DNA from 2 places in the Streptomyces sp. NPDC002884 genome. Region 1 is predicted to be linked to the other one. Evidence: riboswitches for the same ligand, from Rfam matches in the RefSeq annotation. Region 1 holds a riboswitch; the other holds the start of a gene.

Region 1 (7,772 bases):
CCCGACCGCATCGCGCTCCCGGTGGCCGGCGACGACGAGGCGGCGAAGGCGAAGGTACGCGCCCTGATCGACGAGCTCGGCTTCGACACCGTCGACACGGGCGGCATCGACGACTCCTGGCGCCAGCAGCCCGACACCCCCGTCTACGGACTGCGGGCCGGCGTCGAGGCGGTCACCAAGGCCCTGGCCGAAGCGAGCCCGGAGCGTCCGGCGACCTTCCGGGGCTGAGCGGGTCCTAGACGATCCGCAGGGGGCGGTGCGGTCCGTCCGGCAGCTCGACGGTGATCGAGTCCCCGGGCCGCACCACACCCCCGCTGAGCACCACGCCCATGATCCCGGACCGGAAGACCGGCCGGCCGTCCGGACCCCGCCCGACGACCTGCTTCATGAGGCCCTTGCGGAAGTCGTCGATCTGCTTGCAGGGATTGCGCAGGCCGGTCACCTCGACCACGGCCTGTCCGCCGAGCCGCAGCAGTGTCCCCACGGGCAGCCCGAGCAGGTCGATCCCGCGGGTGGTCACGTTCTCCCCGAGCTGCCCGGCGGCCACCTCGAACCCGGCCGAGCGCACCTCCTCGAAGAGCTCCTCGTGTATGAGGTGCACCTGCCGCAGATTGGGCTGCGAGGGATCCTTCTCCATCCGGAACCGGTGCTTCACCGTGGTTCCGGCATGCACGTCCCCCGCCACCCCGAGCCCGGCGACCAGCGTGACGCTCTCCCGGTTGGGCTTGGTGAAGGAGTACGTGCCGCTGCTGCTGACAGCGCTGACGACGGACCTGCTCATATCGGGGGAAGCTCCCTCAGTGTTCGATCAGCATTCGATGATGTTCACGGCCAGCCCGCCCCGGGCGGTCTCCTTGTACTTGACGCTCATGTCCGCGCCGGTTTCCTTCATCGTCTTGATGACCTTGTCCAGGGACACCTTGTGCGAACCGTCGCCGCGCATCGCCATACGGGCCGCGGTGACCGCCTTCACCGAGGCCATGCCGTTGCGCTCGATGCACGGGATCTGGACCAGGCCGCCCACGGGGTCGCAGGTCAGGCCGAGGTTGTGCTCCATGCCGATCTCGGCCGCGTTCTCGACCTGCTCGGGGGAGCCGCCGAGGACCTCGGCGAGCGCGCCCGCCGCCATCGAGCAGGCCGAGCCGACCTCGCCCTGGCAGCCGACCTCGGCGCCGGAGATGGAGGCGTTCTCCTTGAAGAGCATGCCGATCGCGCCGGCCGCGAGCAGGAAGCGGACCACGCCGTCCTCATCGGCGCCGGGCACGAAGTTCACGTAGTAGTGCAGGACCGCCGGGATGATGCCGGCCGCGCCGTTCGTGGGGGCGGTCACCACCCTGCCGCCGGCCGCGTTCTCCTCGTTCACCGCCATCGCGTACAGCGTGATCCACTCCATCGAGAGCGCCAACGGGTCGCCCTCCGCCCGGAGTTGACGTGCCGTCATGGCCGCCCGGCGGCGGACCCGCAGACCACCCGGCAGGATGCCCTCCCGGGACATGCCCCGGGAGACGCAGGCCTGCATCACCCGCCAGATCTCCAGCAGCCCGTCCCGGATCTCGTCCTCGGTGCGCCAGGCGCGCTCGTTCTCCAGCATCAGCGAGGAGATCGACAGGCCGGTCTCCTTCGCCAGGCGCAGCAGCTCGTCGCCCGTGCGGAAGGGGTACTTCAACACCGTGTCGTCGAGTTTGATGCGGTCCGCGCCGACCGCGTCCTCGTCCACGACGAAGCCGCCGCCGACCGAGTAGTACGTCTTCGACAGCAGCTCGGCGCCCTGGGCGTCGTAGGCCCATATCGTCATGCCGTTGGCGTGGTACGGGAGGGCCTTGCGGCGGTGCAGGACCAGGTCGTCGTCGAAGGAGAACGGGATCTCGTGCGAGTCCAGCAGCCGCAGCCGGCCGGAGTCCTTGATCTGCTCCACCCGGTCGTCCGCGCCCTCCACGTCCACCGTGCGCGGCGAGGAGCCCTCCAGGCCGAGCAGGACCGCCTTCGGCGTGCCGTGGCCGTGGCCGGTCGCGCCGAGCGAGCCGTACAGCTCGCAGCGCACCGACGCGGTGGAGTCCAGCAGGCCCTCGCCCCGCAGCCGTCGTGCGAAGATGCGGGCCGCGCGCATCGGGCCGACCGTGTGGGAGCTGGACGGGCCGATGCCGATCGAGAACAGGTCGAAGACCGAGATGGCCACGGGGACTCCTCAATACAGGGGTGGTGCGGGGTGCCGCCCACACCTCACAGTGTGCGCGGCACCCGGGAAAGGGAACTACCGGCTCAGACCGGGGTACAGCGGGTGCTTGTCGGCCAGGGCCGTGACCCGGGCCTTCAGCGCCGCCGCGTCGGCCTGCGCGAACGGGGACGGCGCCTTCAGCGTCTCGGCGATCACGTCCGCGACCTCGGCGAAGTCCTCGGCGGTGAAGCCGCGGGTCGCGAGGGCGGGCGTGCCGATACGGAGACCGGAGGTGACCATCGGCGGCCGCGGGTCGTTCGGGACCGCGTTGCGGTTGACCGTGATGCCGACCTCGTGGAGCCGGTCCTCGGCCTGCTGGCCGTCCAGCTCGGACTCGCGCAGGTCGACCAGGATCAGGTGCACGTCGGTGCCGCCGGACAGCACGTTCACCCCGGCCGCGCGGGCGTCCGGCGAGGTCAGGCGCTCGGCGAGGATCCGCGCGCCCTCGACCGTGCGGGCCTGACGCTCCTTGAAGTCCTCGCTCGCGGCGACCTTGAAGGAGACCGCCTTGGCCGCGATCACGTGCTCCAGTGGACCGCCCTGGAAGCCCGGGAAGACGGACGAGTTCAGCTTCTTCGCGAACTCCTTCTTCGCGAGGATGATGCCGCCGCGGGGGCCGCCCAGCGTCTTGTGGGTGGTGGACGTCACGACGTCGGCGTACTCCACCGGGTTCGGGTGGAGACCGGCCGCCACCAGACCCGCGAAGTGGGCCATGTCGACCCACAGGAAGGCCTCGACCTCGTCCGCGATCCGCCGGAACTCCGCGAAGTCCAGCTGCCGCGGGTACGCCGACCAGCCGGCGATGATCACCTTCGGGCGGTGCTCCTTGGCGAGCCGCTCGACCTCGGCCATGTCGACCAGGCCGGCGTCGTCCACGTGGTAGGCGACCACGTCGAACTGCTTGCCGGAGAAGTTCAGCCGCATGCCGTGGGTCAGGTGACCCCCGTGCGCCAGGTCCAGGCCGAGGATCGTGTCGCCGGGCCGGGCCATCGCGAACAGGGCCGCCTGGTTGGCCGAGGCGCCCGAGTGGGGCTGGACGTTGGCGTACTCGGCGCCGAACAGCTCCTTGACCCGGTCGATCGCGATCTGCTCGGCCACGTCGACGTGCTCGCAGCCGCCGTAGTAGCGGCGGCCCGGGTAGCCCTCGGCGTACTTGTTGGTCAGGACCGAGCCCTGCGCCTCCATCACCGCGAGCGGAGCGAAGTTCTCCGAGGCGATCATCTCGAGCGTGGACTGCTGGCGGTTCAGCTCGGCGTCGACCGCGGCGGCGATCTCCGGGTCGAGCTCGTGCAGGGGCGTGTTCAGGACGGACATGCGACTACGACTCCTCAGCCGGCGATGAAGGCGGTGTACTCGTCGGCGGTGAGCAGGTCGTCCTGCTCGCCCGCCGTGCGTACCTTGAACAGCCATCCGCCCTCGAACGGGGCGGAGTTCACCAGCGCCGGGTCGTCGACGACGTCCTGGTTGACCTCGACGATCTCGCCGGAGACCGGCGCGTACAGCTCGCTGACCGACTTGGTCGACTCCAGCTCGCCGCAGGTCTCGCCCGCGGTCACCGTGGCACCGACGTCGGGGAGCTGGACGAAGACCACGTCGCCGAGCGCGTTGGCCGCGTGCTCCGTGATGCCGACCGTCGAGACGCCGTCCTCGGCGACCGACAGCCACTCGTGCTCCTTGCTGTAGCGCAGCTGCTGGGGGTTGCTCATGGCTTGAATTCTCCTGTACGCGGGAGGGTGCTGGTGAATGGGGGACTGCTGTTGACGCACGTGAGCAGCGGAAATGTGCGCAGGGTCACGCGCGGGCGGGCGTCGATGCGCCCAGTGTCTACTTCTGGCGCTTGTAGAACGGCAGCGCCACGACCTCGTACGGCTCGTGGCTGCCTCGGATGTCCACCCCGACGCCGGTGGTCCCGGGCGCCGCGTGGGCGGCGTCGACGTACGCCATCGCGATCGGCTTGCCGAGGGTGGGGGAGGGGGCGCCCGAGGTGACCTCGCCGATCACCTCGCCGCCGGCGACCACGGCGAACCCGGCGCGCGGGACCCGGCGGCCCTCGGCGACCAGGCCCACGAGGACCCGCGGGGGCTGCGAGGCGGCGCGCCCGGCGGCCGCCTCCAGCGCCGTACGCCCGACGAAGTCGCCTTCCTTGTCGAACTTCACCACCCGGCCGAGCCCCGCGTCGAACGGGGTGAGGGAGGTGCTCAGCTCGTGTCCGTACAGCGGCATGCCCGCCTCCAGGCGGAGCGTGTCCCGGCAGGACAGACCGCAGGGCACCAGCCCGACGCCCTCGCCCGCCTTCGTCAGCGCCTGCCACAGCTCGACGGCGTGCTCCGGCCGCACGAACAGTTCGAAGCCGTCCTCACCGGTGTAGCCGGTGCGCGCGATCAGCGCGGGGACGCCGGCGACGGTGCCGGGCAGGCCGGCGTAGTACTTCAGGCCGTCCAGGTCGGCGTCCGTGACGGCCGCGAGGATGCCGGGGGACTCGGGGCCCTGCACGGCGATCAGCGCGTAGGCGTCGCGGTCGTCGCGGACCTCCGCGTCGAAGCCCTCGGCGCGCTCGGTCAGCGCGTCCAGCACGACCTGCGCGTTGGAGGCGTTGGCCACCACCATGAACTCGGTCTCGGCGAGCCGGTAGACGATCAGGTCGTCCAGGATGCCGCCGTCCGCCCGGCAGATCATCGTGTAGCGGGCGCGGCCGGCCTTGACCGCCCCGATGTTGCCCACCAGGGCGAAGTCGAGGAGGGCCGCGGCCTGCGGGCCGGTGACGGTGATCTCACCCATGTGCGAGAGGTCGAAGAGCCCGGCCCGGGTGCGGACGGCCTGGTGCTCGTCGCGCTCGGAGCCGTAGCGCAGGGGCATGTCCCAGCCGGCGAAGTCGGTCATCGTCGCGCCGAGCGCACGATGCGCGGCGTCGAGGGCGGTGTGGCGTTGTTCGGTGGGGGCGTTGCTGCTCATCGGACGTTCGTCTCCCAAGGCATGACGGCGAGGTCGTTCCTCCCCATCTGTCATCGGAACCTGAGAGGTTCGTCGTGACCGCGCGAACGCCGGTGACGACTTGCACCTTGGGTGGGGCCACTGGAGACAGCGACCCGCTTTTCAGATGTGCCTCGCCCGCGCGGTAACGGGGCCTGAGAGATTCAAGGGAGGGACTTGCTCCTTCGGCGCCCCAGCGAAGCTGCTGCTGAGGACTCTCCCGCGCGGATTCAAACGGCCGGTATGCAGTTGGCGCGGCCATCATTGCACGGCTCGCCCCGATCACGGCAGGCCGCATCTGTAACCGGCTTGTGTCGGTACGCGCACGAAAACGCCGGGCGCGGCGCATTACCTTCTCTTTACGCTCGGTGGGGATGAGGACACCATCTGACCCCAGGGGAGGACGATCACGGTGAACAGGACGACCACGGCGAGGTCCACGGCATTCGCGACCGGCTCGGCGATCGCGCTGCCCGCGCAGCCCGTCGCCCCGACCCGGGAGGGGTGCGGTCCGCAGCCGGCGCCCGTCGTCCGCGACCTGCGCGAGCGGGCCGGCCGCAGCCCGCACGGCCTGCTCTTCGGCCCCCGCGACCTGGTCGTGGTCACCGGCCTGCCCGGCAGCGGCAAGTCCACGCTCATGCGGCGGACCGTGCAGGGCAGCCGCATCGACTCCCAGGACACCCGGGACCGCTGGGACGCCCGCGCCCCCCGCTTCCTGCCCTACGGCCTCTACCGGCCCCTCGTCCGGCTCGCCCACTACGCCGGGCTGCGCCGGGCGCTGCGCGGCTCCGCGGGCGTCGTCGTGCACGACTGCGGTACGCAGGCCTGGGTCCGTGACTGGCTGGCCCGCGAGGCCCGCCGCCGCGGCGGCACCCTCCACCTGCTGCTGCTGGACGTCGGCGCGGACACGGCACTGGAGGGGCAGCGCGAGCGCGGCCGGGGCGTCTCCCGGTACGCGTTCCTGCGCCACCGCCATGCCGCCGCCCGACTGGTGCGCTCGGTGGAGAAGGGCCGGCTGCCCGACGGCTGCGGCTCGGCGGTGCTGCTCGACCGCGAGGCGGCCGACGCGCTGCGCCGTATCGGTTTCACGGACTGAGGGCTCGGGTGCGACCCCCGGCACCCGCTAGCCTTTCAGCCACAGCGAAGTGAGCGGTTCTCAGCAGGCGGTAGGCAGATGGATTTCCCCCCGGCGAACTTTCCGACGGACTACTCCGCGGACTTTCCGGCGCAGGCACACCCCCATCCGCACGGCGGATGGCCCGGCAACGAGCTGGAGGAGGTGCTCTCCGTCTCCCTCGGCGTGCCGGGAGCCGGCGGCCGGATCGTCGAGGTGCTCGGGCGCAGCTTCGTCTGGGTGCCGCTGCCCGGCGGCGGCGGCCCGCGCAGCGGTCCCCTCGACCTGCCCACGATGGAGCTCGAGGGCCAGGTGTACGTGCCGGTCTTCAGCTCCGAGGAGCAGTTCCGGCAGGTCGTCGGCTCGCACATGTCGTTCACGATCGCGCCGGCCGTGGAGTTCGCCCGGGGACTGCCCCCGCAGGTGGGCATCCTGGTCAACCCGGACGGCGTGGTCGGCGTCCCGCTGCCGCCGCCCGCGGTGGCCGAGCTCTGCCGGGCGGGCCGCACCCCGCTGGACGGCACCGCGGCCGGCGGCCGGGTCCGCCTCTACGAGCCCGACTGGCAGGACGACCCGATGGACTTCCTGGCCGCGGCCTCGGCGGAGTTCGAGGCCACGGGCGTGGTCCGCACGGCCCGCCGCTGCCTGGCCGCCATCGAGACGGCGGACCCGGTGATGTTCGTGGGCGTGGAACTCTCCCCGCGGGAGGGCGACCTGCGCGCCCTCCCCCTGGAGGCCCTGGGCAGGGCCCTGACGAGGGCGGCCGCACCCTGGCCGGTCAACCTGGTCCTCCTGGATGTGGCCCAGGACCCGGTGGCCGACTGGATGCGGGAGCGGGTCCGCCCCTTCTACACGACGCTGCACCAGACACCGGGCTGAGGAGCAGCCCACCGCGGGGGGAGCGGGGCCGTATCCGGCCGCGGCTCCGCCGCGGGGCCCGCCCGGCCACACCCGACATGCATCCGCCGACGCACAGCCGGCCTCGAGCTCTCAACGGCTCGACCGAGCGGAGCGCCTAAGCTGGGCCCCTACGCGGGGCAACTTCTCGAAGGGGCGATAAAAAGTGAGCGCTGGCACTGCCGCGACCGGCTCGGTCGAGCACATGCTGCGCCAGGTCACGCCCGGGCGTTACGACGCCTACGAGGCGCTCCTGCGCGCGCTCGCGACCCCCTCCTCCGGCCGGCTCTGGATGCTGCTGTGGCACGGCCAGGCCGGCTCCCCCGACGCCCAGTACGGAAACATGGAGGTCGAAGGGCACGGCTACGCCCCCTGCGTCACCTCCGCGCAGGAGCTCAGCGCGAGTGGCTGGAACAGGTCGTACGAGGTGGTCGACGGGCTGGACGTGGCCCGCACCCTCTACCCCGACCACTACGGCCTCTGGCTGAACCCGCACGCCCCCGGCGGCGGCGTCGGCATCCCGTGGCTGGATCTGCGCCGTATCGCCACCGGTCTGGAGCGCCAGCCGGCCGGGCC
Region 2 (7,772 bases), on a different contig from region 1:
ACACCCCGTGCGTCGACGGGTAGGTGATCATCAGCACCGACAGCTCGTCCCGGTGCCGCTCGATCTTCGCCCGCAGGTCCTCGACGTCGATCTCGCCGTCCTCGGCGGTCTTCACGACGACGACCTTCATGCCCGCCATCACGGCACTGGCCGCGTTCGTGCCGTGCGCGGAGGACGGGATGAGACACACGGTCCGCTGGTCGTCCCCGTTGCCGCGGTGGTACCCGCGGACGGCGAGCAGCCCGGCCAGCTCGCCCTGCGACCCGGCGTTCGGCTGCAGCGACACGTTGTCGTACCCGGTGACCTCCGCGAGCCGCTCCTCCAGCTCACGGATGAGCGTCAGGTAGCCCTCCGCCTGCTCGGCCGGCGCGAAGGGGTGCAGCTGCCCGAACTCGGGCCAGGTGACCGGCTCCATCTCGGTGGTCGCGTTGAGCTTCATGGTGCAGGAGCCCAGCGGGATCATGCCCCGGTCCAGCGCGTAGTCCCGGTCGGCGAGCCGGCGCAGATAGCGCAGCATCGCGGTCTCGGAACGGTGCTGGTGGAAGACGGGGTGCGTCAGGATCGCGTCGGACCGCAGCAGCCCGGCGGGCAGCGAGTCGGCGGTGGCCGCGTCGAGCGACTCGATGTCGCCGTCCACCCCGAAGGCGGCCCAGACGGCGGACACCTGCGCCCGAGCGGTCGTCTCGTCGCAGGCGATCGACACCTGGTCGGCGTCGACGAGGTGCAGGTTGACCCCGAGCTCCCGCGCGGCGGCGACGACCTCGGAGGCCTTCCCCGGCACCCGCACGGTCAGCGTGTCGAAGTACGACCCGTGCACCACCTCGACACCGCCGGCCGTGAGCCCGGCAGCGAGGATCGAGGCGTACCGGTGCGTGCGCCGGGCGATCGCCCGCAGCCCGTCGGGACCGTGGTAGACGGCGTACATCCCCGCCATGACCGCCAGCAGCACCTGCGCCGTGCAGATGTTGCTGGTGGCCTTCTCGCGCCGGATGTGCTGCTCACGCGTCTGGAGTGCGAGCCGGTAGGCCTTGTGCCCGTCGGCGTCCACCGACACGCCCACCAGCCGCCCGGGCAGACTGCGCGCGAACTGCTCACGGACGGCCATGTAACCGGCGTGCGGCCCGCCGAAGCCCATCGGCACACCGAACCGCTGCGTCGTACCGACCGCGATGTCCGCGCCCAGCTCGCCCGGCGACTTGAGCAGCGTCAGCGCGAGCAGGTCCGCGGCGACGGTGACGAGCGCGCCGAGCCCGTGCGCCTGGTCGACGATCGCCTTGAGGTCGCGTACGGCACCGGAGGCGCCGGGGTACTGGACGAGCACGCCGTTGATCTCCCGCGCGGCGATCTCCGCCGGGATCCCGTCGCTCAGGTCGGCGACGACGATCTCCACGCCCGTCGGCTCGGCGCGGGTCTCGATCACGGCGATGGTCTGCGGCAGCGCGTCCGCGTCGATGAGGAAGAGGCCCTTCTTGTTCTTCCCCATGCGCCGGGACAGCGCCATCGCCTCGGCGGCGGCGGTGCCCTCGTCGAGCAGTGACGCGCCGGAGGTCGGCAGCCCGGTGAGATCGGCGACCACGGTCTGGAAGTTCAGCAGCGCCTCGAGCCGGCCCTGCGAGATCTCCGGCTGGTACGGCGTGTAGGCCGTGTACCAGGCCGGGTTCTCCATGACGTTGCGCAGGATGACGGGCGGTGTGAACGTCCCGTAGTAGCCGAGCCCGATCATCGGGTCGAGGACCTGGTTGCGGTCGGCCAGCGAGCGCAGCTCGGCCAGCACCTCGGCCTCGGTACGCGCGCCCGGCAGGTCCAGTGCGTCGGCGTTCTTGATCACATCGGGGACCGCTGCGGCGGTGAGCTCGTCGAGCGAGCCGTAGCCGACCTGTGCGAGCATCTTGGCCCGCGCCTCGAGGTCGGGCCCGATGTGGCGCTGTTCGAAGGGAATACCCTGCTCGAGCTCTGCGAGCGGAATGCGATGGGCGGTCATTACGGAGGCCTCCTGGTCTGACACGACCTTCGAGGGTCACCACGGTGGGTACCCGGACGGCCTCCCCCTCTGTCATCTCAACCTGAGAGCTTCACCGGGCCGCCCGAGGGCACCCGGCTTTCACCGTCGGTGAGAGCGGAAGCCGTCGACGCCGTCGGCACCCGCCCTGCTTTCCAGAGTGACCTCGTCCGTGCGGTACGTGAGCCTGAGAGATTCCGGGGAGGATTTGCTCCTTCGGCGCCTCCGGTGATGTCCGGAGGACTCTCCCGCGCGGTGTCAGCAGCCGTTGTCAGAGTACCAGCGGGGTCAACGAGACTCGCTCGAGTGGCCGCCCGTCCCAATGTGCTCTTTTGTAGTGCTTACGGATGAGTTGCGATAAGTGGAGGGCCCGTGCAGACCGACATCGATCCGCGCAACCTGATCGGCCGCAAGGCGTTCGACCGCAACGGCACCAAGATCGGCACCGTCGACGAGGTCTACCTCGACGACGCGACCGGGGTACCGGAGTGGGCGGCCATACGCACCGGTCTGTTCTCCCGCGACGCGTTCGTGCCCCTGGAGCCCAGCCAACTGGTCGAGGGCGCCCTGCGCATCCCCTTCGACCGGGCCCTGATCAAGGACGCACCGGACTTCGGCGTGGGCCGCCACCTCTCCCCGGAGCAGGAACTCCAGCTCTATCACCACTACGGCCTCGACGTGGGCGCCCCTCCCCCGATCCCCGACCACGACTTCGGCCGGCTGGCCGGCACGGACGACAGCTGAACCCTCAGCCGCAGGCCCGTATCAGCGCCCCGAGAATCCCGGCGGGGTCGTACAGCGGCCGGGCGCCGCCCGTGACGACTCTTCGCGTGCCGGCGTCGACCGGATCGGTCCGCGCCCAGTGGGCGGAGCCGACGCCCACCTCGACCGCCAGACCGGAGGCGGTCGCATACCGCCATTCGGTGACGGGCCCCCGTTCCCCGACGCGGACCACCTCCCCCAGGCCCAGCTCACCCGCCCACCCGTCGTCCTCGGTGTACCGGGCGGGCACGGTCGACAACACCACGAGGTGCACATCCGAGTCGGGACCCGCCGCCTCGCGTGCGACGGCCCCGACGAGCAGCAGCCCCACCACGTCGCTCCGGTTCCCGGCCCACCGGGTGACCCGGTCCACCACCCGGCGCACCTCGTGTTCCCGCTCCGGCGACACCCCGGCCGGATCCGCGAACTGACCTCCGTGCAGCTTCATGCAGCTCCTCATCCCTCACCGATGTCACCTCGCGGAACACCGGCACCGCTCCGACCCACCCCGGACTTCGCACCGCTTCACTCTGTGTAACTGATCCGCCTCACGCAGAGTTCCCGGTCTCCACCGTCGGCGAGTTCGTCTCCGGATGCGGCGCTCCTGCGCTCGGCGCGCCCTCGTCGTCGGGTCTCGCGCTCGGCGCCCCCTCAGCGTCGGGTCTCCTTCGCACCAGCGGCAACGGATCCGCCGGCTCCAGCCCCGGATCGTCCGTCCGGAAAGTGCGTACCCGTCCCGGCTCCGACTCGGGTGTCTCGAACCGCACGGTGACCCGGCCCAACCCGCTGCCCTGCACCCATCCGTGTCCGAGCTCGGCATGCCGCACATCGTGTCCCGGGCGCCACTGGCGCTCGACCGGGACCGGCGCCTCGCCGACGGGCTCGTCCACCGGCTCCTCCTCGGCCCCCTCCACCCGGTCCTCGGCGGCCTGCGCGAACAGATCCTCCTGCGTGAAGTCCGCCAGCCCGCTCACGCCCACCCCGAGAAGCCGGACCCCGCCCGTCGTGTCCACCGAGTCCAGCAACCGGGCAGCCGCCTCCCTGACCACCGTCGGATCGTCGGTGGGCCCACGCAGGGTCTCGGACCGGGTGAGCGTGGAGAAGTCGTACCGCCGCACCTTCAGCACGATGGTCCGCCCGGACAGACCGGCCCCCCGCAGCCGGCGCACACACCGGTCGGCGAGCCGCTGCACCTCCAGCTCCACCCGGACCCGGTCGTGGATGTCCACGTCGTACGTGTCCTCGACCGACACCGACTTGGCCTCCCGCTCCGCCACCACCGGCCGGTCGTCACGGGCCAGCGCCATGGCGTACAGCGCGTGCCCGTGCGCCTTGCCCAGCAGCCGCACCAGCTCGTCCTCACCGGCCTCGGCGATCTCGTCGATCGTGGTGATGCCGGCCCGCCGCAGATGGTCCCCCGTCGCCGGGCCGACCCCCGGCAGGGTCCGCACCGACAACGGGCCGAGCAGGGCCCGCTCGGTCCCCGGCTCGATGAGCACCAGCCCGTCGGGCTTCGCCTGCTCCGAGGCGATCTTCGCCAGCATCTTGCAGGAGGCCAGACCCACGGAACCCGTGAGCCCGGTGACGGCCCGTATGTCCGCGCGCAGCCTGATCCCCGCCAGCCGCGCCGACTCGCTGTCCCAGGCCGCTCCCCCGGCATCCAGGTCCACGAATGCCTCGTCCAGACTCAGCGGCTCCACCAGTGGCGACAGGGCCCGCAGCAGCCCCATGACCTGCTCGCTGATCGACCGGTAGAACGCGAAGCGCGGAACCAGATACGCGGCGTTCGGAGCCCGCCGGCGCGCCTGGGCCATGGGCATCGCCGAGTTCACTCCGAAGACCCGCGCCTCGTAGGAGGCGGTGGCGACCACTCCGCGCGGCCCCAGACCGCCCACGACCACGGCTTTCCCGCGCAGGCTCGGCTTGGACGCCTGCTCCGCCTGTGCGAAGAAGGCATCCATGTCGAGATGCAGGATCGTGGGCGCGTTTCTCACATGTCCGATGCTGCACCACGCCACTGACAATGACGTCGTGCGGCCGCCCCGCGCCCTGGAGGGGGCTTCAGACCGCCCGGTTGCGCCGACGTGCGAGTTCGTCCGCCGGGTTGTGCCCGACGAGCGTCTCCCCGGTGTCGACACGCTCCCCGTGCAACTGCGACAGCGCGCTCTCGACGTCCCGCCACACCACGCCCACGGCGATCCCGAAGATGCCCTGACCGCCCTGGAGCAGTGCGTGGACCTCGTCCGGGGAGGTGCACTCGTAGACGGTGGCGCCGTCGCTCATCAGCGTCATGCGCTCCAGGTCGCTGAACCCGCGCTCCCGCAGATGCTGCACGGCGGTGCGGATGTTCTGGAGCGACACCCCGGTGTCGAGGAACCGCTTGACGATCTTCAGGACGACGACGTCCCGGAAGCTGTACAGACGCTGCGTTCCGGACCCGTGGGCGGGCCGCACGCTCGGCTCGACCAGCCCGGTGCGGGCCCAGTAGTCCAGTTGCCGGTAGGTGATGCCCGCGGCCGCGCAGGCCGTCGGTCCGCGATAGCCGATCTGCTCGGACGCCATGGACGTCGCCCCTCCGCTGCTCGGCACGGCCGCCGGTCGCTGCGGTGCGTGATCGGCCGCGCTGCTCTGCTGGGGATACGCCCTGCTAGAGCGTGCTGGAGAGCCCGGGGAAGGGTACGGACCGCTTCCCCCGACACCGAGTCCGGGGGCACCCCCAGCCGTACCGTCGCCGCTGCTTCTCACGCCGACCTCCGTCCTTGACCTGCCTTGTCGACGGTAGGCAGTCACCAGGGGTGCGTCAACGATCGCCACACTCGGCACGCCGAGTGATAATCACCCTGAGAGTGGTTTCCCGCACCCCGTCGCGGGGAAAGGCTAGCCGAATGCGCTGAGAAGTAGCCGTAGGACGCTCTCACTCGCCGTTGGCATTTGCCGAGAACAGGGCGGGCGTCCCCGTGCAGGACGCCCGCGTTCCGCGCATGTGCCGACTACTGGTTGCTGGTGCCGAAGTCCTCCGGCGAGATCTGGTCGAGGAACTCGCGGAACTTCTCCACCTCGTCCTCCTGCTCGTCCGGGATGGCGATCCCCGCGTCGTCCAGCACCGTGTCACTGCCGTAGATCGGTGTCCCCGTACGCAACGCCAGCGCTATGGCGTCCGACGGACGCGCGCTCACCTCGACCCCGCTGGCGAAAACCAGCTCCGCGTAGAAGACGCCCTCCCGCAGGTCCGTGATGCGCACCTCGGTGAGCTCCTGGCCGACGGCTTCCAGCACGTCCTTGAACAGGTCGTGGGTCAGCGGTCGCGCGGGAGCCATGCCCTGCTGGGCGAAGGCGATCGCCGTCGCCTCACCCGGTCCGATCCAGATGGGAAGGTAACGGTCGCCTCCCACTTCACGCAGCAGCACGATCGGTTGGTTGGAGGGCATCTCGACCCGGACACCTACGACATCGAGCTCGTTCACACAGCAACCCTAGGCCGTGCCCGGGACGTTTGGGTAGTCGGGCCGGGAACGGGTGACCGATCCGCCCAGGGCGAAACCGCCCGCTCAGGGCAGCCGCACCCCGAGCGCCGTCTGCACCAACGCCGCGTGCAGCCGCACCGTGAGCCCCGCCAGTTCCTTCGTACGGGCCTGCGCGTGAGCCCTGGTCTGCGGATTGCGGTGGCGCTTGAGCGGGGCCACCACCTGGTCCACGAGCCCGGCCTCACGATCGGCCGCGGCCTTCATCACCCGCAGGTGTCGGGGCTCGATCCCGAACCTGCCCAGCTCGGAGACCAGCGCCGCCACCGTGGCCGCCTCGGCGTCGTAGACCCCGTCCTCCAACGGCACGACGAGACCGTACGACTCCCACTCCTGGAGCTCCGGCTCACCGATCCCCGCCGCCGCCAGCAGCTCGGACCGACCGATCCTGGCGACCGTGGGCGCTTCCGACGGCTCCACCAGCACGGCCTCGCCGTCCCGCTGCCGGCCCACGGTCGGCAACGGCGCGGCCTCACCGCGCTCCATGGCGTCCAGGTGCTCCCGGATGACCTTGAGCGGCAGATAGTGGTCCCGCTGCATCCGCAGGACGTGACCGAGGCGCTCGACGTCCTGCACACTGAACTTCCGGTACCCCGAAGGGGTCCGCTGCGGCTCGATGAGCCCTTCCGACTCCAGGAAACGGATCTTGGAGATCGTCACTTCGGGAAACTCGTCGCGCAGCGCGTTCAGCACCGTACCGATGCTCATCGGACCACCGTCCGCGGCGGCGGTGTCGTGTCCGACACCGCCCCTCGGTGTTTGAAGCATGGACCTTCCCTGGGGAGTCCCCCCGGACGGTGCCCGGGGGCCGGTCAGAAGCCCCGCTGGCTCGCGTAGAAGACCAGCCGGTACTTGCCGATCTGCACCTCGTCACCGTTCGACAGAGGAACCTCGTCGATCCGCTCCCGGTTGACGTACGTGCCGTTCAGACTGCCGACGTCCGCCACCTTGAACGTGCCGTCCTGGTTGCGCCGGAACTCCACGTGGCGACGCGAGACCGTCACGTCGTCCAGGAAGATGTCGCTCTGCGGGTGACGACCGGCCGTCGTCAGGTCGCCGTCCAGAAGGAAACGGCTGCCCGAGTTCGGTCCGCGTCGCACGACCAGCAGGGCGGAACCCAGCGGCAGCGCGTCGACGGCGGCCTGCGCCTCGGGTGAGAGCGCGGGCAGCTGCGTCTGACCGGTGACCTCGGCGTCGTAGGCCTCGAGACCGGAGATGGAAATGGTGGAGGTCGTCTCCGACGGCCGCTCGGGCGTCAGCCCGGGACGCAGCGGCGCGCCGCAGTTGGAGCAGAAGCGGCTGTTCTCCGCGTTGCGGTTACCGCACCTCGTACACACCAGGGCCGACATAGGGGAAAACCCTCCACCCGTACTTGAGGTTGACGGTTGGCCGAAACCTATGCCGCCGGACTGCGCAGGGTCAACAGACGCCGCGCCCTGGCCTCCGGAAATGTCGCCGCCCTGACCAGCCACCTGATCCCTGAACAGCGG

What was found. A riboswitch is a leader RNA that binds a small molecule or an ion and turns the genes downstream of it on or off. The one in region 1 is predicted to bind glycine.
Region 2: linked by a shared signal. The riboswitch ahead of gcvP (aminomethyl-transferring glycine dehydrogenase) and the one ahead of gcvT (glycine cleavage system aminomethyltransferase GcvT) in region 1 are both predicted to bind glycine.

The regions. Positions count from the first base shown of each region.
Region 1 covers NZ_JBEOVB010000011.1:212,499-220,270, reverse strand. The annotation lists gene ABT070_RS23495 (NADPH-dependent F420 reductase) at 1-228, shown strand, start outside; gene ABT070_RS23490 (MOSC domain-containing protein) at 236-781, opposite strand; gene ABT070_RS23485 (L-serine ammonia-lyase) at 809-2,176, opposite strand; gene glyA (serine hydroxymethyltransferase) at 2,252-3,529, opposite strand; gene gcvH (glycine cleavage system protein GcvH) at 3,544-3,921, opposite strand; gene gcvT (glycine cleavage system aminomethyltransferase GcvT) at 4,040-5,167, opposite strand; glycine riboswitch at 5,205-5,318, opposite strand; glycine riboswitch at 5,319-5,418, opposite strand; gene ABT070_RS23465 (AAA family ATPase) at 5,592-6,281, shown strand; gene ABT070_RS23460 (enhanced serine sensitivity protein SseB) at 6,360-7,178, shown strand; gene ABT070_RS23455 (enhanced serine sensitivity protein SseB C-terminal domain-containing protein) at 7,402-7,772, shown strand, end outside.
Region 2 covers NZ_JBEOVB010000053.1:20,086-27,857, forward strand. The annotation lists gene gcvP (aminomethyl-transferring glycine dehydrogenase) at 1-1,981, opposite strand, end outside; glycine riboswitch at 2,165-2,260, opposite strand; gene ABT070_RS43235 (PRC-barrel domain-containing protein) at 2,372-2,743, shown strand; gene ABT070_RS43240 (nucleotidyltransferase domain-containing protein) at 2,748-3,209, opposite strand; gene ABT070_RS43245 (DNA polymerase IV) at 3,310-4,755, opposite strand; gene ABT070_RS43250 (MerR family transcriptional regulator) at 4,823-5,506, opposite strand; gene ABT070_RS43255 (bifunctional nuclease family protein) at 5,752-6,225, opposite strand; gene ftsR (transcriptional regulator FtsR) at 6,310-7,050, opposite strand; gene ABT070_RS43265 (FHA domain-containing protein) at 7,095-7,772, opposite strand, start outside.